One region of the Paenibacillus sp. MMO-58 genome, then DNA from elsewhere that is predicted to be linked to it. Evidence: predicted binding sites of a transcription regulator. Region 1 holds the regulator's gene; the other holds the start of a gene.
What was found. The regulator NrdR, encoded in region 1, represses ribonucleotide reductase genes. The targets are predictions, from matches to a motif close to AACACNATATATNGTGTT.

Region 2: WFJ73_RS09485 (adenosylcobalamin-dependent ribonucleoside-diphosphate reductase) is a predicted target of NrdR. The motif match lies at 1,373-1,390, and genes of this name have one in related genera.

What each region holds. Positions count from the first base shown of each region.
Region 1 covers NZ_JBBCVY010000001.1:97,415-101,030, reverse strand. Annotated here, with positions in the region: gene WFJ73_RS00445 (SGNH/GDSL hydrolase family protein) at 1-612, opposite strand, end outside; gene WFJ73_RS00440 (VOC family protein) at 705-1,088, opposite strand; gene nrdR (transcriptional regulator NrdR) at 1,162-1,629, opposite strand; gene WFJ73_RS00430 (alpha/beta-type small acid-soluble spore protein) at 1,746-1,958, shown strand; gene WFJ73_RS00425 (lytic transglycosylase domain-containing protein) at 2,041-2,607, opposite strand; gene coaE (dephospho-CoA kinase) at 2,604-3,200, opposite strand; gene ytaF (sporulation membrane protein YtaF) at 3,246-3,616, opposite strand, start outside.
Region 2 covers NZ_JBBCVY010000002.1:806,701-810,316, reverse strand. Annotated here, with positions in the region: gene WFJ73_RS09490 (DEAD/DEAH box helicase) at 1-1,120, opposite strand, end outside; gene WFJ73_RS09485 (adenosylcobalamin-dependent ribonucleoside-diphosphate reductase) at 1,452-3,616, shown strand, end outside.

The DNA of each region.
Region 1 (3,616 bases):
TAACCGTTTGTTATTACCTTTCTTCAATAACGATTTGGCGATCATCCCGCGATAAACATCCGTCCCGAATTCAACCGGAGGTTCAACTTCCATCTCCGGAACTTCAAAGCCATCATTCAGGTACAGCCTTATACTTACTGTCGCAAGCGCGCCGGCTTGGTCAAATTCAAAAGCAAATTTGCCTGGCACGTCATCATCCGTTGACCATTCAATGTCTGCTAGAACAACTACGGTCTCCGATCCGTCAGTCTCGCAAGGAATCCGGATCCTCGTGCCTGACTCATATTTGCTGGTTTTCCCCCAATTCTCCATGCTGAAAAATACGTCCGATCGGGTGCTGTCGTCATGTACGTTCACCGTTATTCCCATGCTATGTACCAGCTTGCGGAACCCTTCGCAGCTAGATAGAAACGCCAATATTTCCTCGTTCTCAACGCCTCCGGAGAATTTTGCTTTCTCGCTCAGCCTTCCTTCCAGGTAAATCTCTTCCGTGAACTTCCCGTCTTGACGGGGGCTTGCTTCTATTATGGTATCAAAAAGAATAAAAAATCCGCTTCGTTTCTCGGCCGGATCTTTAGGTGCTGCCGGACCTGTGAAGTTGCTATTATGCAAATCTATCGCCTCCTGCTCCGGGTATCTCTATACATTATAGAGAACCACCAAGCGAGCACGCGCGGTAGAAATTAAAGATGTTATAGAAGAAATTATGTATAATTCGATACTTCCACCAGATTATAATCCGGATCGCGAAAATACACCGATACGATTGTTCCTACTGCCCCCGTACGGGCGACCGGCCCTTCCTCGATTGGCACCCCGCAAGCAGCCAAATGCCGGATGACCTCATCCAGCGGCGTTTTCGTAACGAGACAGAAATCCGCAGACCCCGGACGCGGGCTCCTTGCCTTCGGTTCAAATTCTTTCCCCGCTTCATGCAGGTTGAACTTCTGCCGGCCGAATAGCAGCGCCTTTCGGTTATCGCCAAAGACAATGACCTCCATATTCAGCACCTTTTCGTAAAAAGCTGCCGTCTTCTCAATACTGGCCACGGTCAATACAAGGTGATCCAATGCTTCAATCTTTACCATTTTCTCAACTCCCGGCTTGTATAGATGCAAAAATAGTCCTTCCCCTAAAGGGAGGACTATTCACGCAGCAAAATTAATTGTTCATTGGATGTTTGGATAACAAGCTATTCAGTTCCTTCATGAACATATCAATGTCCTTGAACTGTCTGTACACGGATGCAAAGCGCACATAAGCCACTTCGTCAACCGGATACAGCTGGCTCATCACGATCTCGCCGATCTCGCGGCTTTCGACTTCCGCGAGCGCTGTTGTCCGGAGCTCCTTCTCCACTTCGGAGACGATGACCTCGAGTCGTTCAACCGAGACAGGACGCTTCTCGCATGCACGGATGAGACCGCGCAGTATTTTGTCGCGGCTGAATTCTTCCCGGCTCCCGTCTTTCTTAATCACGATAAGCGGTGTTTCCTCAATCATCTCGAAGGTCGTAAAACGGCGGTTGCATTTTTCGCATTCACGCCGTCTGCGGATGGACTTGTTCTCGTTAGCTGGCCTGGAATCAAGCACTTTCGTACCGGCAAAATCGCAGTAAGGGCATTTCATTTTTTTCACTCCTTCCGAATCCTGTTTTTATTTTTAAGAATTTTCCAGTCGTTACCTGAATGAAGTTGCGAATTCCGCACATAATACATTTACCAACCGCAAGGAGGTGAACATCAATGAGCTCGAACAACAGCAACCAAGTACTTGTACCGCAAGCTACTGCAGCACTGGACCAAATGAAATATGAGGTCGCTCAAGAGCTGGGTATTGCGTTGTCGCAAGACGGTTACTACGGCAACCTGCTTACTAAAGACGCAGGCTACATCGGGGGTAACATTACTCGCCGCCTAGTGCAAATTGCCGAACAATCCCTTGCTGGCCGTCAATAATGATTTCATCAGTCATGTATAACAGATGCTTTGGCTGTTCCGTCCTGAAGCGGCGGACAGCCAAGGCTTCTTCTTGTCCAAGTTAAATAACAGGATAAAGATCTTTGTACTTATTATAATAATAAATAACGCGTTGTACATAGTGACGGGTTTCCCCATACGGAATTTGATCCGTTGTGTCCAGCTTTCCATCCCATTTGCCCGTATCCAGCCACTTTTTCACATTGCCGGGACCGGCATTGTAAGCCGCAATAACGGCTACTGTATTCTGCTTGAACTGTTTGTGCAAGGACTGCAAATACCATGCTCCTACCTCGATACTGACATCCGGCCGATTCTGCAGCATATCTCTTGTGACATTGTTGAAATCTGCCTGCTTCACGATCCAGTCAGCCGTATCCGGCATAATCTGCATAAGGCCAAGCGCCCCTTTTTTGGAGACTTGTCCCGTCGAATAATTCGTTTCCGTCCGGATAATTGCCGCAATCAGATGCGGATCAACACCGTAATTCGATGCGCTTGCGCGTATGTCTTCTTTATATTGAATCGGATACATCATCCGGGCAAGCCAATTAGAATTAAGAAATAAGACGCCAATGAAGCCAATGAGCAGAATAAGAAGCACTCTTTTCCGAACCAACCACTTCATGGCAAACCCTTGCTCTTCCAGAAATCGTCCACCTGCCGCCTAGTCTCGTCAAGCGAACCGCCGTTATCAATAACCCAGTCCGCGCGGCTTCTCTTCTGCTCAATATCCATTTGAAGTCCAATGCGTCTCCGTGCTTCCTCTTCTGCGATTGCGTTCCGTTCCATCAGCCTTTTTAGCTGAAGCGTCTGGGAAACGTAAACGACCATCACCCCGTCGTACAGCTTTTCTTGACCCGTCTCGTACAAAAGCGGGATATCCGCAACGACCAATTGCCGTGGGTTCTGCTCTTCATACTGCCTTATCCGCTGCTGCATGCGGTTACGTATTGCCGGATGAAGGATATTCTCAAGCTGCGCCAGCAAATCGCGGTTATTGAACACGATGCTACCAAGCGCCTTTCTGTCCAATGTTCCATCCGTATGTATAACAGCTTGTCCAAACGCGGAGGCGACCGCTTCTAAAGCCGGTTCGCCGGGCATAACAACTTCTCTCGCAACCTGATCGGCATCGACCAGCATCGCACCGCGTTCTACCAGCATGGCAGCCACGGTGCTTTTGCCGGTAGCGATCCCGCCGGTTAAACCGATCTTCATTAGCTTTCACCCCGTTCAAGTAACTCCTGCGTATTGCTTATGACTTTATAACAGCTTTAAAATGCCGATTATGATTAATAAAATGCCCGGCAGCACCGATATCGCCTGCATGCCTTTCCAGTTCGAGAACCGGAAGCCAAACCGCATCCCGCCAAGCAGAAATAAAGCACTGGCCGCAGCAATCATAATAGGTGTTAGTAAAGGAGATAATCCGATCATAGCCGCTCCGATTCCGGCGCCAAATGCGTCAAACGACAAGGCTACTCCAAGCATTAACGCTTCGGCTGCGGAGATCGTTCCCGACTTATCCACGTCGGCGGCTTGCGGAGTCCGCAATATTTGTATAACCAATCCCAGGCGCTTCAATTCAACGATCACGACAAGAACCGGATGCGTACGGTCAATCTGCTCCTGAT
Region 2 (3,616 bases), on a different contig from region 1:
TTACTTTTTCAGCCTTGGTATTGGCTTTGATCTGCTTGATAAATTCGACCAGCTCCCAGATTTTCGGACGGATAGGGGAATCCTCAGCCGTTTTTTTGAACAGATTAACAAGCGTAATAAATACGGCGTCCCGGCTGCTGCAAACCTCGCGCTGCAGCGTAACAAGCGGAAGCATACTCATCATATCGACGCCGTCTTCCTTGTAACGGTCCCGAACGAATGCCGTCACCGCGTCATAGAGAGCCTTCTCTTCGGGAGACAGCTCCAGCGGGATATTTTTCACGACTCGCTTGGTGAACGATATTCCGCCGTCTCCGCGCCGGTTGCGGATCATGACGGTGGAGAGAGCATCCTGCAGCTGATCTTCGTTTTTCGGCAGACGCTTGTCGACAACGAAGTTGGCTGCGAACTCGCTTTGACCGCCTAACTGGCCGGGCTTAAGCAGCGTAATAAGGTTATATAACTCATCTAGATCGTTCTGAATCGGGGTAGCCGTCAGAAGAAGGCAATATTTTTTGCTGAGCTGGAGCGCAAATTGGTAGTTTGTCGTCTTTTTGTTCTTGAGCTTATGCGCTTCATCAATAATGATCATATCGTAATCCTGACCCAGAATAATCTCGCGGTGCGGATCACGCTTGGCCGTATCTATAGAAGCAACCACAACGTCGTATTGCCAGGTATGCTCCTTCTTCTGCGCGACGGCCGAGATGCCAAACTTCGAATTCAGCTCTCTCACCCATTGCAAGACGAGGGAAGCGGGAACAAGAATAAGAGCCTTTCGGACGAGTCCGCGGACCATGTATTCTTTGATGACGAGTCCGGCTTCAATCGTTTTGCCAAGTCCGACTTCATCGGCGAGAATAGCGCGGCCGCCCATCTCGTGAACAACCTTGCGTGCCGTGTCCACCTGATGCGGCATCGGCTCGAAGGAGGGGAGCGTCCGCAAGCACTGCAGCTGTTCGAAGCTGTCGACCCGCTTGGCCTGCTCGGCTTCCATCGTCAGCTGATAGAGCGTCCAATCGTCCCATGGACCATTCTTGGCGACCCGGTTCTGAAGCTCATCGAACCAGGTGCGGTCACATTGCAGGTCTACAAGCGGATGAAGCTTGCGCCGGACCATATTAGCTTCCGTAGAGGCGGGATTCAATTTCGCCTGATCATTCATAGTAAAGGTCACGATAGGCAGCTCCTTTTGCGAATAGAGATAGTTGTCACTAGTATGGCCTTTTTCATCAAATCTTAGTAAATAAGCAGTAAAATTAGCGATAAGACAAGCATTAGAAAGAGAATAGCCAATGTAAGCGGAGAAAAGCGGCGAAATAGGTAAAAACAGCTGTGGATACCGATATGTAGTATAGTATAATAAGTGGTACACACAATATATGGTGCCCGACACATGCGATAAGAGGTGTGTATGCGATATAAGGGACATGGGAGGAAGGACCAATCGGATGGCAATGACGCAGAAATTGGAAGGACTTAGCGAAAAAATATTTTTAGACCGTTATGCTTGGAAAAACGCGGACACAAAAAATACGGCAGTAGGGGATGTCGTACTGGTCCTGACGAAGGATGATCCAAAATTCCCGGCCAAAGAGGTTGGGGAGGTCATCGAACGCAGAGGCGACGAAGTGACCGTCAAGCTTAGAAGCGGAGATACCGTAACATCCAGCGTGGAGAAACTCACGCTTACTATAGAAAAGACTCCGGAAGAGATGTGGGACCGTCTAGCCGGTGCGATGGCTGGCGTTGAGCAAGGCGAAGAGAATCGGAGTACCTGGACGGAAAGGTTCCGTTACATTCTGGATGACTGGAAGCTGGTTCCTGGCGGCCGTATTGCTGCCGGCGCCGGCGCGAGCGACGAATTGACGCTGTTCAACTGTTACGTAATTCCTTCGCCGAAGGACAGCCGCGGCGGTATTATGACAACTCTGTCGGAGATGACGGAAATCATGGCGCGCGGCGGCGGCGTGGGAATCAACCTGTCTTCGCTGCGTCCTAGACGGGCTGTTGTTGCTGGCGTTAACGGCTCCTCCAGCGGTGCCGTATCCTGGGGAGGCCTGTTCAGCTATACGACCGGCCTGATTGAACAGGGCGGAAGCCGCAGGGGCGCGCTCATGCTAATGATTAACGACTGGCATCCGGATGTGCTTGATTTCATTACCGTCAAGCAAACGATGGGGCAAGTGACGAATGCAAACCTATCGGTATGCGTAAGCAATGCTTTTATGAAAGCCGTGAAGGAAGACCTGGACTGGGAGCTTGTATTCCCGGATACCAAGGAAACCGATTACGACGAGCTGTGGAACGGCGATCTGGAAGCATGGAAGAAGCTTGGCAAGAAGGTTGTCCATTATAAAACGGTTCGCGCACGCGACGTATGGCATACGATTATTGAATCGGCTTGGAAATCCGCTGAGCCAGGCGTCGTCTTTATGGAGTACTACAACCAGATGTCGAACAGCTGGTATTTCAACCCGATTATTTGCACGAATCCGTGCGGCGAGCAAGGGCTGCCAGGCTGGGGCGTCTGCAACCTGTCCGCTATTAATCTGTCCAAATTTTACGATGAGAGCAAGCATGACGTGAATTGGGATGAGCTGGCGAAGGTAACCCAGTGGTCCGTTCGCTTCCTCGATAACGTTATTGATACAACCCCATATCATTTCGAAGAGAATGAGAAGAATCAGAAGAAGGAGCGCCGCGTTGGCCTTGGCACGATGGGTCTTGCCGAGCTTATGATCAAACTGGGCGTCCGTTACGGCAGCCCGGAATCGCTTCTGTTCCTCGATAAAATATATGGCTTTATGGCACGGGAGGCTTATCTCGCCTCGGCGCAGATCGCGTCGGAGAAAGGCTCGTTTGAAGCGTTTGACGCAGAGAAGTTCCTCCAAAGCGGGTTTATGAAAAACATGGTGTCGGAATTCCCTGAGGTAGGCGAAGCGGTTCTGGCCAAAGGCATGCGCAACGTGACCGTTATTACGCAGGCTCCAACGGGCAGCACCGGTACGATGGTAGGTACGTCGACTGGCATCGAGCCGTATTTTGCATTCGAGTACTTCCGTCAGAGCCGTCTCGGCTTCGACAAACAGCTGGTGCCAATCGCGCAGGCATGGAAGGACGCCCATCCGGGCGAAGAGCTGCCGGATTACTTCGTAACGGCGATGAATTTGTCGGCGAAGGATCATATCCGCGTGCAAGCGGCGATTCAGCGCTGGGTCGACAGTTCGATCTCGAAGACGGCGAATTGTCCAAGCGACTTTACGGTTGAAGAGACGAAAGAGCTGTACGAGATGGCGTTTGATCTGGGCTGTAAAGGCGTTACGATCTATCGCGACGGCAGTCGGGACGTTCAGGTATTGTCGACGAAAAAGGAAGATGCGAAGCCGGATGCGGCGGTCGAAGCAGCTGCGGCTGTGGAAGCGGTAAAAGAGGAAGATAAGCTTGAGACGCTCAATACGACGCTTAACGCAAAGGTATCACCGCAGGTCGAGCAGGAATTCGACAAGCAGTACAAACGCCGTCCGCAAATTCTTCGCGGGGCAACCTATAAAGTAAACACGCCATTTGGCATGGCCTATATTACGATCAACGATCTGAACGGTATTCCGGGCGA